DNA from 2 places in the Cupriavidus sp. 01T418 genome. Region 1 is predicted to be linked to the other one. Evidence: riboswitches for the same ligand, from Rfam matches in the RefSeq annotation. Region 1 holds a riboswitch; the other holds the start of a gene.
The links. Region 1 has a riboswitch for S-adenosylmethionine ahead of AC1DQ3_RS15565 (DUF3293 domain-containing protein). Riboswitches for the same ligand answer to the same signal wherever they lie in the genome.
Positions count from the first base shown of each region.

Region 2: linked by a shared signal. The riboswitch ahead of AC1DQ3_RS04105 (DUF3293 domain-containing protein) and the one ahead of AC1DQ3_RS15565 (DUF3293 domain-containing protein) in region 1 are both predicted to bind S-adenosylmethionine.

Region 1 covers NZ_JBFTQG010000013.1:31,871-39,230, reverse strand. Annotated here, with positions in the region: gene AC1DQ3_RS15575 (hypothetical protein) at 190-534, opposite strand; gene AC1DQ3_RS15570 (DUF6946 family protein) at 675-1,400, opposite strand; SAM-I-IV-variant riboswitch at 1,512-1,624, shown strand; gene AC1DQ3_RS15565 (DUF3293 domain-containing protein) at 1,653-2,084, shown strand; gene AC1DQ3_RS15560 (ADP-ribosylglycohydrolase family protein) at 2,108-3,232, shown strand; partial or broken gene AC1DQ3_RS15555 (response regulator) at 3,245-3,445, opposite strand; gene AC1DQ3_RS15550 (outer membrane beta-barrel protein) at 3,896-5,362, shown strand; gene AC1DQ3_RS15545 (hypothetical protein) at 5,769-5,966, shown strand; gene AC1DQ3_RS15540 (nucleotide pyrophosphohydrolase) at 6,104-6,439, shown strand; gene AC1DQ3_RS15535 (ubiquitin family protein) at 6,715-6,984, shown strand; gene AC1DQ3_RS15530 (WD40/YVTN/BNR-like repeat-containing protein) at 7,033-7,360, shown strand, end outside.
Region 2 covers NZ_JBFTQG010000002.1:425,940-433,299, forward strand. Annotated here, with positions in the region: gene hsdR (type I restriction-modification system endonuclease) at 1-776, shown strand, start outside; gene AC1DQ3_RS04095 (class I SAM-dependent DNA methyltransferase) at 786-2,225, shown strand; gene AC1DQ3_RS04100 (restriction endonuclease subunit S) at 2,222-3,568, shown strand; SAM-I-IV-variant riboswitch at 3,937-4,042, shown strand; gene AC1DQ3_RS04105 (DUF3293 domain-containing protein) at 4,071-4,499, shown strand; gene AC1DQ3_RS04110 (hypothetical protein) at 4,754-5,236, shown strand; gene metK (methionine adenosyltransferase) at 5,297-6,439, shown strand; gene AC1DQ3_RS04120 (ADP-ribosylglycohydrolase family protein) at 6,554-7,360, shown strand, end outside.

The sequences.
Region 1 (7,360 bases):
GCCCACTCAGCGGCCTCACCGGGTGAGCAGTTCTCGCTTCTCAGGGGCTGGCAACAGCGAAGCAGCCAGCGCTTCTTCGGCAATGGACAAGCCATGTTGCCGCATCGCGCCGCGACTGCCCTGGCAGTTAGCGCATTCCCGGCGATGTTCAAATCGTCGCTGTCTATGCGAAAGCCACCCGCACAGCTTTCATCTGACCTCCTTCTTGCACGCGTCGATGTGAAGCTGCTTCAGTTTCGCCGTCGACATCTTTGGCATGTCGTACGCAATGTTCGTTGCCTCGGTGGTCGTCGAGAGAAAGAGCCGGTCGCCCCCGCCAAGCTCGCTCGCTCGCTTCAATACATCTTCCCTGGGCACCCCCGTATCGCGTAGTTGCGCGGCGATGAACAGAAGGTCGGCGACGCACTGGCAGACTGACATTCTTTCTGCATTGCTTGTCTCACTTTGCCGCTGCTGCATTTGCGCACAGGCTTCGGCAGCGGCTAGCAGGGCGAAGGCTGCAATCACTCCGGCTCGTACAGCTTGGTGTTGCATGCTGGTTTCCCCGTTTTTTCTTATCGGGCGGCCTGGTCCTGCCAGCCAAATTCCCCTTTGTGACCATTATTTTCATGTGCAGGAAGCGATCTGTCTGGAACCGAACATTCGGTGCCGCGTTCTACGCGAAGGCGTCCTGCCTACCGCTCAAGATACGCCGAAGCCCCGCATATCCACCCCAGATGCAGTTCCGTCTTCGGCAGCCTTTTCGCGCGGTAAAAGCTGTTTGGCCTGGCATCCACGCCGAACAGCGCAGCGAACGCGCGATAGTCCTCAAACCAGGCATTGGTCGGGCTGAACGAGTGAACCAGCATCACTGCGTGATCCGCGTGAAAGCGCTCCGCTCTCCGGATCGCCGACGCAGTCCGGTGTAGCAGCTGATACCGGATCGACAAGGGGATCTCCGGCAGGCCAAGCGTTTCGGTGAGGAAATCAAGATGGGTATGCTTTCCCGGCGATCCCGATTCGAGCCACTCCGCCAGGGTGCGGTCGAAGGGTTCTCCAACTTTGCCTTCCACAGCGAAGGAGATCAGTTGGCCGTCGCATTTGCCCAGTACGCAGATGACGTTCCGTGATCTGGTGGTGCCGCGCGGGAACGCGACATGATGCTCGGGAATACCCGGCAGCAAGGCGGTGCCTCGCAGCGCCGGATAAGCCTCGATGGCGTTGGCGATCTCCACCGGGAAGCCATCGGCTTCCTGCCAGCAATGGGCCAGCGTGCGGGAGGAGTAGCCGGCTTTCCAATGCCTGACCAGATTTGCAAGAAAGGGTGCCCAGCTATCGGCCAGGGCGGTTGGAATGTAGATCCTGCTCATCTTTTTCTCTGCTGGAGAATGGCCTGCAGCGTCGACGCAGGCACGGTGCACGAGAGCAAGCTAGCATTGGCGGGTGGCGCTATATGTTCGGTCGCGAATATAGCCTTCGCCGTAGCCTTCTCCGCCCGTCCTTGACACGCAATCGGTCCACATGTTCCAATCTCCCGACATTCTGATTTGGGTCGACGCCCATGCCAACCTGCCTACCCGGGCAAGGTGGATCGCGAGAGCGGATGTGGTTCCTTGAAGCTTGAGGAACAACCAAGCGGGCACAGCGTCGACCCTCCTTGCAAGGAGGGTTTTTTGTTTTCTGCTTCAGTCATCGATCCCGAAACCATCCACGCTTACCTGGAGACGCACTATCACGTCCACGGCGGTGCGCCAGCCACATTGAGGGTCGGCGAGGCCAGCGCGTCGCTGGCTGCGTTGCACGACGCATCCGGCGTCAAGTGCAGCGCCTTCATCACCGCCTGGAATCCGTTCAGCCGGCAAGCTGCCGACGAAGCGGACAACGCGCGCCGCCAGGCGGCCTTGGCGGGCGAGCTGGCGCAACGCGGACTGACGTTCATCGATGGCATTGGCCAGCATCCCTCGAACGCATGGCCTGGCGAGCCCAGTCTCCTGGTGCTTGGGCTTGCGCTCGAAGACGCCAGGGCGCTCGGCGCCAGATATGAACAGAACGCGATCATCTGGTCGGGCGCCGATGCCGTGCCCCAGTTGATCCTCTTGCGTTAGGCCAAGGTGGAATGATGCAAGACATGCCTGTAACCCAACCCGCTTCCAACCCGACCTCACGCAGCCGCTTCCGAGGCTGCCTGCTCGGCGGCGCAGCCGGCGACGCGCTCGGCGCCCCCGTGGAGTTCATGACGCGCGCCGGGATCCTGGAACGCTTCGGCGCCGGCGGCATCACGGACTACGCCCCGGCTTACGGTGGCATCGGCACCATCACCGATGACACGCAGATGACGTTGTTCACCGGCGAAGGCCTGCTGCGTGCCTGGGTGCGGGGCACCGGCAAGGACATCACCAGCTATTCGAGCGTCGTCGCGCGCGCCTACTTGCGCTGGCTGCACACGCAAGGGATCCGGCCCGCATGGCATGCGGACGTCATCGCGGACAAGCCGGGATGGCTCTACCGGCAGGCAGCGCTGCACAGCCGCCGCGCACCGGGCAACACCTGCTTGTCCGCGCTGGAATCCATGATGACGCCGGGCGAGCCTGCGCGTAACGACAGCAAGGGCTGCGGCGGCGTCATGCGCGTGGCGCCGGCTGGCCTCTTCGCGTGGCGGCACCCGAATCCGCGAACGCCCCGGTACGCCTTTGCTCTCGGGACCGAGCTTGCCGCCCTCACCCACGGACATCCAAGCGGATCGCTGACGGGCGGCGTGCTGGCCGCGTTGATCCACGAACTGGCGGACGGCGCGACGCTGCCTGCCGCCCTGGCGACGGCCAAGGCATGCCTGTGCGCGCAGTCGGACCACGAGGAAACGCTGCTGGCCATCATGCATGCGGAGCAGCTTGCGGGCTCCGGCGTGGCGCACGAGGATGCCGTCGCCCGCCTCGGTGAAGGCTGGGTCGCCGAGGAAGCGCTGGCGATCTCCATTTACTGTGCCCTTGTCGCGCGCGATTTTCGTCATGGGGTTGTGCTGGCGGTGAACCATAACGGCGACTCGGATTCGACTGGCGCGATCACCGGCAACCTGCTGGGCGCGCTGCTCGGCGAGGAAGCGATTCCGGCGCAATGGCTGGAGCCACTGGAACTGCGTGAGGTCATCGCCGAGCTTGCTGATGACCTGGGCGCGTTCCCGGGGTGGGAAATCGGCATCGATGCCGAGGACGCGGATCTGGTTCAACGGATCTGGAGCAAGTATCCTGGGCTTTGAATAGGCGTCAGCGTCAGCATCAAGTATCTGTATCCTGGCGTCTTCCGTGACGGACTCCGAGATGGCGAGGATGGGCACGCTGGACCATCTGCGGATTTCGTCGAGTACGAGCCTGCCGTTCACATCTGGCAGGCGGATATCAAGCACAATCAAGTCAGGTCGCCTTGAGCCCGCCAGCTTGATGCCCTCCGTGCCGCTTCCGGTCACGAGCACCCGATATCCCTATCCGCCCGGAAAGCGCCGCAAGTTGAATTGCATGGAGCGCTCACTGTCGATCACGCGTACACAATTCATTGTTTGTGCAACACCCACTTTCTTTCGGTGGCTGTGTTAAACCGGAATCCAAATAAAAAATGGATAAAAATTGGCGTGATCATGTATTGATAATATAAAAAATCGCCGGCGAATCTTTATGCCAAACCAATATTTTCGCCAATCGGGTGCTGCGGAGACGCTGTTAACAAATATTTTATATCGCATCGCAGCATTTTTAACTAACTTTTAATTCGGCAAATGGCTAAATCGCTGCCAACGTAAAGCAGACCCAGGGGAGTCTTTCCAAGCATTACGTTAAGGAGAATTCACAAAACGGGCCCCCCATTTCAGCGAATCTCGAACATGTCGACGTTCAAAGTAGAAAAACAAACAAGGCTCACAGGGCTCATGTCGGCCTTGCTTGGCGTACTGAGCCTCGTAGTCGGTCAGGGCGCCTTTGCCGAAGATGCGGCAACTGCCGCCAAACCGGAATCCAGCAGCTTCGTTGGCAAATTCATCGGTGCGTATACGGACGGCTCGCAGGCGATGCCTGACACGCCGTGGCCTTTTACAGGCGATGGCGGCAGCGGCGGCGATGCGCCCGAGTTGCGCAAGCTTCCCGCGCCGCAGAACTCGCCGCCGTTCCCCTACGGTGAATATCAGATGGGCGGCACGCCTACCATCGGCGACCGCAATAACGCACTGGTCTATCCACTGATGAAGGCACTGGGCGAGTCCTCCGATTTCTGGAAGGATTCGCGCACGCAGATCAGCGGCTGGGTGGAAATCGGCGGCAATATGAGCACATCGCAGCGGCAGCCGGGCAACCGCTACACCAATGCGCCGGCTGCCTACGACCAGATCCCCAACTCGGTGCAGCTGCACCAGGCGGACCTGCGCGTGACGCGCCTGCCCGACACGTATCAGACCGACCACGTCGACTTCGGCTTCCGCTTCGACCTGTTGTACGGCATGGACTACCGCTTTACCACCATGAAGGGGTTCTGGAGCAACCAGTTGCTCAGCAAGAACAAGCAATACGGTTTCGATATGCCGATGGCGTATGTCGATACCTACATTCCCGGCATTGCGCAGGGCATGAACATCCGCGTGGGCCGCTTTATCTCGCTGCCCGACATCGAAGCCCAGCTGGCGCCGGACAATTACATGTTCAGCCACTCGCTGCTCTACTCGTATGACCCCTATACGCAGGTCGGCGTGGTCGATTCCATCAAGCTGAACAAAAACTGGACGGTGCAGTTCGGCCTGACCGGTGGTAACGATACCTTGCCCGGTACCTCGGGCTCGAAGCTTTCGCCGCTGCTCTGCGCGCAGTGGATCAACGATGCAAATTCGGACTCGATCTATGGCTGCGCGAACTCGATCAATGGCGCCAACTATGCCTACAACAACGTCAACCAGTGGGTGGCAACCTGGAGTCACCGCTTTAGCCAGACGCTGAACAACGCGGTCGAGGCGTGGTACATGAAAGAGAACAACGTCCCCGTCTGTACCGGCCAGGTTGGCAGCGACGGTCCGGCGACCCCCAACGGCTGCCTGAACAGCACCTACTTTACCGACCCGAGCAGGCGCTTCAACACCAGCGAAATTGCAGTCGTGGACTATCTGAACTGGCAGTTCAGCTCGAAGGATAGTATTTCGGCCCGCCTCGAATACATGGACGACCGCCAAGGGCAGCGCACGGGTACGCCGGCCAGATACTGGGGTGAAGCGCTGAGCTGGACACACTTCTTCAATCAGTCGCTCCTGTTCCGACCCGAGATCAACCGCTACACGGCGAGCAGCCCTGCCTTCAACGGCGGCACGAAACGGGTGCAGACCATGGTGGCGGCCGATTTGATCATGAGGTTCTGAACAATAAAGGAAGCGTGTGACTTACCCCGGCACCCTGCGTAGCGGAACACTTATGGCTGGCGCCATCATCATGGCCTGCGCTCTCGGCATCGGGGCCATCAGGGGCGTTGGCATCGGAATGACGGGGAAAAGGGTGGCCGGCTCCGTGCCGGTCGCCCCGGCTATATCGGTAGCGCCGTCGGTCGCCCGCGCGGTCGACGCCGAGATGCCAGGAAACCCACGCATCCGGCGCCCGCCCCGTCGTCTTGCATGGTCGGACATTGTTCCGGCATACAGGCCGCCGCAGCGCTGCAGCGTGCTGGCAACGGCCGGATCGCCCTTGCCCGCATGCGGCTATGGCGACTGGCCCGCATGAAAATCGACATCTGACACTTGACACTTTGCACTCGTCAAAAGGAGTCTTGCAATGAAGAGGTTTACGTTAGCCCTGCTCACGCTGGTTCCCGTTCTGGTACTGCCCGTCCAGGCCCACGCGTTTCACGATCTGGCACAGCAGAAGGTGATCGACAAGGCCATGGCGGACAAGAGGCAGGCGAAAGCGGGGCCGGCCAGCGGCGCGGTACCGGCCCCCCTGCTGGCGAAGGGGCATGCAGGCCATCCCTGAATCACGGTGGAAGCATTGGCGTGCTGATCGTGGCGGCACGCAGGGCAAGGCATGGCGGCGGCGGGGTGGCTACTGGATACGTGGACGAACGGATATGGTTCAATATGCGTCGCAAGACCACTTCGTTCCTCCACGCCATGACCTTGATCGACATTAAAAACCTCCAGCAAGCCGCTGCCGCATTCGGCGAGGCGCGCGGCTGGGGTCAGTACCACAGCCCCAAGAACCTGGCCATGGCGCTCAGCGTGGAAGTGGCCGAACTGGTCGAGATCTTCCAGTGGAAGACCGAGGACGAAGCGCGCGAGATCATGTCCACCGATGAGCGCGAGCATGTGGAGCAGGAACTGGCGGACATCACGATCTACCTGGCGCAGTTGCTCAGCGAACTCAATGTGGACCTGGATGCGGCGGTGAAAGCCAAGATGAAAATGAATGCGCTGAAGTATCCGCTGAAGACCGGCGGCGCGGGTTGAGATAGTGCGACGCTCAGGCCATACGTTGCGGCCAACAGGGATGTGCACCGCTGATGTGGCCGATGGTTTGCTCCCCTCGCCTCCGGGGGCCGCGCTGCTGCAGGCTGCAAGCGCGCCGGGCACGCAGGATTGCTTCGGATGCTGCATTGCAATATGGCGAACACGTGCGCGATAGCGCATTCCGCCCGTTCAAGGAGCGCAACCGCACGCTCATTACCCACATTATTTCCTACACTGCAAGACGTTCGCATCCATCGCCAGCGGGACCGCCAGCCATGACACGACTCGTCTTTGCCGCCGCCATCCAGCGCCATGTCCCCAGCCCGGAACGCGAAGTGTCCGCGGCTACCGTGTGTGCCGCCCTGGAACGCGCTTTCAGTGAGCAGCCGGAACTGCGCGGCTATATCCTCGACGACCAGGGCCAGTTGCGGCGGCACGTGGCCGTCTTTGTCGACGGCTCCGCCATTCGGGACCGCCGGCGCTTGAGTGACCGCGTAGGCGAGTGCAGCCAGATCTACGTGGTGCAGGCGCTGTCTGGCGGTTGACGATGCGCGGTGCCGTCGAAGGCACGCCACTGAAGTCTGGAGTCCAGCATGAGCGATCGGCTTCTCGTTGGCACGCGCAAGGGCTTGCTGATGTTGCAGCGCGACAGCGCCGGCGCATGGCGGCAGGACTCGGTGCATTTCCTGGGCGAGCCGGTCAGCATGGTGCTGGCCGATCCGCGCGACGGCACCTTGTATGCGGCGCTCAACCTCGGGCACTTCGGCGTCAAGCTATGGCGGCGCCGGGCGCGCGGCACGGAGTGGGGCGCGTGCACGGTGCCGGTTTATCCGCCGCAGCCGGAGCCGGAGAAGCACCGCGAATCCACCCCGGACGGCGTACCCACTGCTGCGCAAACCGGCCTGCCGCCCCCGGCGCCCT
Region 2 (7,360 bases), on a different contig from region 1:
CACGCGAGCAGTTGCTCGCCAAGTGGCAGCGGAAGAAGCGCCACCTGACTGAAACCCAAGCCAATGCACTGAAGCAGGCTGGCTGCGACCCGCAGGACTTCGCCGAATTCCTCAAGACGGCGGACACGAAGCAACTAGCCGAATGGTGGTCCCGCCATGTCGGGCTGGGCGAGTTACTTGATCGCAAGCGGGACATGCCAGCCGATCCGCTGGTCGTGTCTTCACACGAGGACAAGCTGATTGACATAACCCCCGCCTACGGGCGACCGGATGACTATCTAGAGCGGTTCACCAGGTTCGTCAAGGAAAATGGCAATACCCTGCCCGCGCTGATGGCCGTAGTGCAGCGGCCGCGCGAGCTGACCCGCCGCGACCTAATGGATCTAGTGGTCGCATTGGAAGGCGCCGGCTTTGACGAGAAGTCCCTGACCCATGCTTGGGCGCAGAAATCAAACCACGAGATCGCCGCGCGCGTGCTCGGGTTCGTCCGTCAGGCTGCCTTAGGCGATCCGCTGATGTCGTTCGACCAGCGCGTGGACGATGCAGTACGGCGCATCAGCCAGCAGCGCAAGCTAACGCCGGTCCAGCAGGACTGGCTCAAGCGGCTGGCCAAGCAAGTCAAGGCGAACATCGTGTTGGACGAAGCCATGATCAATGAAGGGCCGTTCGGGCAGCAGGGCGGATTCCGGCGTCTCAATCAAATTTTCGACCAGCAGCTCAATGATGTGCTGGCCGACATGAACGAAGCCATTTGGCAGCTTGCTGCCAATCAATAAGAAGGACCAATGAGCAACATCACCAACGACATTGTCGCCAAGCTGTGGAACCTGTGTCACGTCCTGCGCGACGACGGCGTGACCTATCATCAGTACGTCACCGAGCTGACCTATCTACTGTTCCTGAAGATGGCCAAGGAAACCGGCACCGAGGACAAGCTCCCGGCCGGCTATCGATGGGACGACCTGGAGTGCCAGGCCGCGCCCGAGCGGCTGGAATTCTACAAGGTCATGCTGATCCACCTTGGTACGCACGGTTCCCTGATCACGCAGGAGATCTTTGCCAACGCCAGTTCCTTCATCAAGAAGCCGGCGACTCTGACCGGGCTGGTCAGCGCCATCGACGAGATCGACTGGTATTCGGCCAAGGTTGAGGGCCTTGGCGACCTCTACGAAGGCTTGCTGGAGAAAAACGCCAACGAAAAGAAGTCCGGCGCCGGCCAGTACTTCACGCCGCGCGTGCTAATTGACAGCATGGTCGCGTTGATGCAGCCGCAACTGAGCGAGCAGATCCAGGATCCGGCGGCCGGTACCGGCGGCTTCCTGATCGCCTCGAACCATTACATCCGCGAGCGCAACGACATTGAGGCACTGGATCAGAAGGTGTACAAGGCCTATCGCCGTCAGTTCCACGGGATGGAACTCGTGCAGGACACTCACCGTCTCGGCCTGATGAACCTGATGCTGCATGACCTGGAGTCGGACGAGAACAGTGGCATCCGGTTCGGTGACACGCTGTCGAGCGAGGGCCAGCAACTGCCCAAGGCCAACCTGATCCTGACTAACCCGCCGTTCGGCACCAAGAAGGGCGGCGGCCTGCCGACTCGTGATGATTTCACCTACCCGACCAGTAACAAGCAACTGGCCTTCCTGCAGCATGTCTATCGAGCGCTCAAACCTGGCGGCCGGGCGGCGGTGGTGCTGCCGGACAATGTGCTGTTCGAGGCGAACATCGGCGCGGAGATTCGCCGTGACCTGATGGACAAGTGCAATCTGCATACCATCCTGCGTCTGCCCACGGGCATTTTCTACGCCCAAAGCGTGAAGACCAACGTGCTGTTCTTTACCCGCGGCAAGACCGAGAAGGGCAACACCACCGGCGTGTGGGTGTACGACTTGCGCGCGAACATGCCCCAATTCGGTAAGCGCACGCCGCTAACCCGTGCTCACTTTGCCGAATTCGAGAAGGCTTATGGCAGCCAGCCGGACGGGCGTGCCCAGCGCAGGGACACGGGCGCTGAGGGGCGGTTCCGTTATTTCAGCCGCGAGGACATCACCAAGCGTGGCGACAGTCTGGACATTGCCTGGCTGAAGGACGAGGACGAAAACGGCGGCGAACTGAGGAAGCCGAAGGTGCTGGCACAGGAGGCGATGGCCGAGTTGGAAGGCGCGCTGGAGGAGTTGCGCGGCTTGATGGAGGAACTGGGTGTGGAGGCGGTAGAGGAATGAGTGAATTTCCGCAAGGGTGGTTGGAAACGACGCTGGGCGAAGTCATTGACTACGGGGTGACCATCAAGGCTGAGCCGGATGAAATCGCGGACGACGCGTGGATTCTGGAGCTTGAGGACATCGAGAAGGACACGTCGAGGATTGTCGGTCGTTTTACCTTCGGGGATCGCCAGTCCAAGAGCACGAAGAACAGCTTCGTGAAGGGAGATGTGCTCTACGGGAAATTGCGACCATACTTGAACAAGGTTGTGATCGCCGACTCTGATGGTTTCTGCACCACTGAAATCGTGCCAATCAAGCGGACCAGTGCCACGGACAATCGCTACGTTTTCTACTGGCTCAAGAATCCGCGCTTTCTCGATTACGCGGCAGAAGTCAGTCATGGATTGAACATGCCACGTCTCGGCACGGACGCAGGGAAGAAGGCGCCATTCGTGCTTGCGCCCCTACACGAACAAAAGCGCATCGCCGACAAACTCGACGCCGTGCTGGCCCGCGTGGATGCAGCTCGCGCTCGACTGGAGCGCGTGCCGGCGCTGCTCAAGCGCTTCCGGCACTCCGTGCTGGCGGCTGCCATCAGCGGGGAGCTGACGGAGGAATGGCGGTTGGAGTGCGGGTTGTTGAAGGAGTGGAGTTCCGTTGACGTGCAGGCTGTTGCCCAAGTCGGCACTGGATCTACGCCATTGCGTTCGAATCCTGCCTTCTATGCGCCGCAGGGCACGCCGTGGATTACCAGTGCCGCCACTTCCAAGCGTTTCGTAACTGCAGCAGATGAGTTTGTGACCGATGAGGCAATCAGAGCGCATAGGCTGAAAATCTATCCAGCCGGCACATTGTTGATTGCTTTGTATGGCGAAGGCAAAACACGGGGCCAAGTAACGGAATTAGCAATTCCGGCCACAATCAATCAGGCCTGTGCTGCGGTGCAAGTTGATCAAGCAAAAGCGGATAGGCGCTATGTGCGCCTGACGCTTGAGGCCAACTATTACGAGATGCGTGATTTGGCAGAGGGAGGGAATCAGCCAAACCTTAACCTTTCGAAGGTGAAAGAATTCCCAATGTCACTGCCATCGCTCCAAGAGCAACGCGAAATCATCCGCCGGGTCGAGTCTCTGTTCGGCCTCGCTGACAAGGTACAGGTCCAATACGAGCGCGCCCGCGAACGCCTTGACAAGCTCATCCCCGCGCTGCTGACGAAGGCCTTTCGAGGTGAACTGGTGCCGCAGGATCCGAGCGACGAGTCGGCCGAGAAGCTGCTGGAGCGGGTGAGGGCGGAGTCGGCGGCGTTTGCTGCGCCGGGTAGGAGGCGGGTTAAGCGATCCTGCGGCTCACTGGATTCATGAGGCTAGCTAGAGCCAACGCTCGCGGGTGCAGACGTACGGGATGTCACGTGCCAGTGTCCGATTAGCTTGTCAGGCATAAGGTCCAGGCTTTCATTGCGAACAACGTGAAGAGTCGCGAACGGTGGCCCCAATTTGTCATGGACCGCAAGCTACTAGGACTCTTTGCAAACCGCAGCAATGCCGGCATAGCCCTGCACTCAAGTGCAACGGAATCCGCCCACCACTGGCCCGCTTTGGAGAACTGCGCGAGGTGATGTAGGCCGCGGGCAAAGTTGTGGATCTGGGTTTCATCTCCGTGTTAGTTTGCACGGAATTCTGCCCCCGACAATGTCGGCGCTTGACGTACTGCGATAGCGTGTGCTCTAATAGACGAACATTATGAATTGGGTCGACGCCCATGCCAACCTGCCTCCCCGGGCAAGGTGGATCGCGAAAGCGGATGTGGCTCCTGTAGGAGCAACCAAGCGGGTAACGCGTCGACCCTCCTTCAACGGAGGGTTTTTTGTTTTCTGACTCGGAAATTCCTAAAGACATCATCCAGGCTTATCTGGAAACCCACTACCACGTGCACGGCGGCACCCCGCCCACCCAGAAGGTGGGCGAGGCCAACCCCGTGCTGGCTGCACTGCACGATACGGACGGCGTGGCCTGCAGCGCCTTCATCACGGCGTGCAATCCCTTTAGCGAGCAGCGGGAGCCGGCCTGCAATCTTGAGCGGCAGCGGGCATTGGCGCACACCCTGCAGCAACGCGGATTCCGCTTCATCGGCGGCATCGGCCAGCATCCTGTCAATGGATGGCCGGGCGAGGAGAGCTTCCTTACGCTTGGCCTTGCCTTGGACGACGCGAAGGCACTGGGTACGCAATTCGGCCAGAACGCCATCGTCCGGTCCGGCGCGGATGCCATGCCGCAATTGATTCTCTTGCGATAGTTTTAGACAGACTCGGATTGAGAAACGGCTGGTCTGCCGCCCCGCATGGGGGAATGGACCGGGGGATTTGTTCCAGCTTGCCGCCCCCGACAATTCGTCAAACGCGGCTAAACAGGAGATCGAGATGCCTGCCATCCCTACTTGCCTCCCAGCCGTCCGCCGGGACGCGACTGCTTCATACCTACCCCAGGCCCAGTACCTCGCTGGTGAGAGGCATCCGGCGTTGCCGCAGCCCATTCCCGCGGTGTTGACGCATGCCCGCTGACGACTGCATGCCGAAGGCGGGGGATATGTCTCACGCCACCATCACCGTCGACGACGACGCTTTACGCAGGCACAGCTTCGATCTGGTGCATTTCCCTATGTACCTGGCGCAGCGTGTGCCGCAGCGTGTGCGCGTCGAAATCATCGGAGACCACGAACAGGCCGATCTGATGGGGCTCTACACCAATGCCAGCCAAGAGCGAAGCCGGAAGTACGCGAAGCTGATCGCCGACGAGCACGGATGCGTGACGAAGAGCGACGCGTTCTTCCATGCTGTCCACGCGGCTTTTTCGGCCAGTGCGGGAGAGCTGACCTACCTCGGCTTCTCGCGCGCGGGGCCACCGGTCTACGCCCCGCTGTTTGCGTTGGCGATCTTCTATAGGAAGTACGGCCGCGGGCTATACAAAGCCGGCCAGGTCCTTCCTACACCCTGGCCCGAGCTGACCTTCGGCTATACGTTTTCCATTCGATGACAACGGGTGGAGCCCTAGTGCTGCCGACAGCAAGCGGGCGCGGCACAACAGGAGAGATTCATGACAATTCGCAACGGGCTTTTTTCCTCGGAGTCGGTTTCCGCCGGCCATCCGGACAAGTTGGCCGACCGCATTTCCGATCGCATCCTGGATGCCTTCCTGGCGCGCGATCCTCATGCGCGGGTTGCTTGCGAGACGCTGTTAGCGGACCAGTGCGTGGTCGTAGCCGGCGAGTTCAAGACGCGACGCCGCGATGATTTCGAGGCGGTGCGAGAGTCGGCCGAGGCGCTGGTGCGCGAGGTGCTGCGCGAAACGGGCTACCGCGATGCCGAAACGGGCATCGACCCGCAGCACTGCGAAGTCCAGATCCGCTTCAATGGCCAGTCGCAGGACATCAACCAAGGTGTCGATCGCGCCGACGGCATCCTGGGCGCGGGGGACCAGGGGCTAATGTTCGGCTATGCCACCGACGAGACGCCGGAGCTGATGCCGGCGCCGATCGTCTACGCGCACCGGCTCGTGCGGCGCCAGGCCGAACTGCGGGAGCAGGGCATCGTGCCCTGGCTTCAGCCGGATGCGAAGTCGCAGGTGAGCATCCGCTACGTCGACGGCCGCCCCACGCAGATTGAGGCCGTGGTGCTATCGACGCAGCATGATGCGGGCATCGAGTTGGAAGCGCTGCGCGCCGCGGTGCTGGAGCATGTGATCGAGCCGGTGATCCCGGCGCACTTCCGCGCCAAAGGACTGCGCCGCCTGATCAACCCGACCGGGCGCTTCGTCACAGGTGGCCCGAAGGGCGATGCTGGACTGACTGGCCGCAAGATCATCGTCGACACCTATGGCGGCGCGGCGCCCCATGGCGGCGGCGCCTTCTCCGGTAAGGACCCCTCCAAGGTGGACCGCTCGGCGGCCTATATGGCTCGTTACCTAGCGAGGCAGGTCGTGGCGCGCGGCTGGGCGCGGCGTGCCCTGGTGCAGCTCGCCTACGCGATCGGCGAGGCGGAGCCGGTCAGCTTCCTGGTCGAGACGTACGGGACCGAGGTCGAATCACGGCGCGACATCGCTGCCGAGCTTGCGCGCGAGTTCGACCTGCGGCCGCAGGGGATCATTGAAACCCTGGACCTGCTGCGTCCTATCTACTATCCGACCGCGGCCTACGGCCATTTCGGCCGGGAGGATGTCAGTCTGCCTTGGGAACAGTGATGGGATGACCCGCGCGAGAGCGCTGCCAGGCCTGCGGGCCATGAGTGCAAAAGATAGGGTGGCAATCGCCGACGAGGCGGATGTCGCAAGGAAGACAGTCAAGGAGGATACCGAATGAGCCATGATGGATTTTTGGGGTTGGCACAGTGGCACCCCGCCCATGCCAAGCTGGGTGGCCTTGTGGGCGTGCTGGTGGGCGATGCGCTTGGCGTACCGTATGAGTTTCACCCAGCGCAGCAGTTGCCGGCGCGCAAGGCCATCGAGATGCAGCCGCCAGCTGGATTTCCGCGCGCGCACACCGGTGTGCCGATAGGGACCTGGTCCGACGACGGTGCGCAGGCCCTGTGTCTGCTGGCCACCCTGGTCGAGCACGAACACTTCTCGCTGGTCGATTTCGCCGACCGGCTGCTGCGCTGGCTGGACCGTGGCTATCTGGCCGTTGATGGGCGGGTCTTCGATGTCGGCATCCAGACTGCCGACGCACTGGACAATCTGCGCGACGGCGCGTCGCCGCGTGAATCGGGTGGGGCCGATGTCATGGACAATGGCAACGGCAGTCTAATGCGCTGTCTGCCCTTGGCGCTTCTGCATGCGGGGACCGACTCGGCACTCGTGCGCGGGGCCCACCTGCAATCGCTACCCACGCATGCCCATGCGCGCTCGCAGGTCGCGTGCGCTTTCTATTGTCTGGTCGCCACCGGCTATCTGCGCGGTCTGGCGGACCCGTGGGCATCCGCAGACAGTCGTCTCGAAACGGTCTATAAAGCGTGGCCCGATGAGCGGAAAGGCAGCGAATATCTCCGCGAGTTGGACATCCTGCGAGGTTTCCCGAAACATGACGCGCCGCGTGGCACGGGCTACGTGCTCGACACGATCTGGTCGGCGCGGCGCGCGCTCGAAGAGTCGACGTTCGAGGACGTC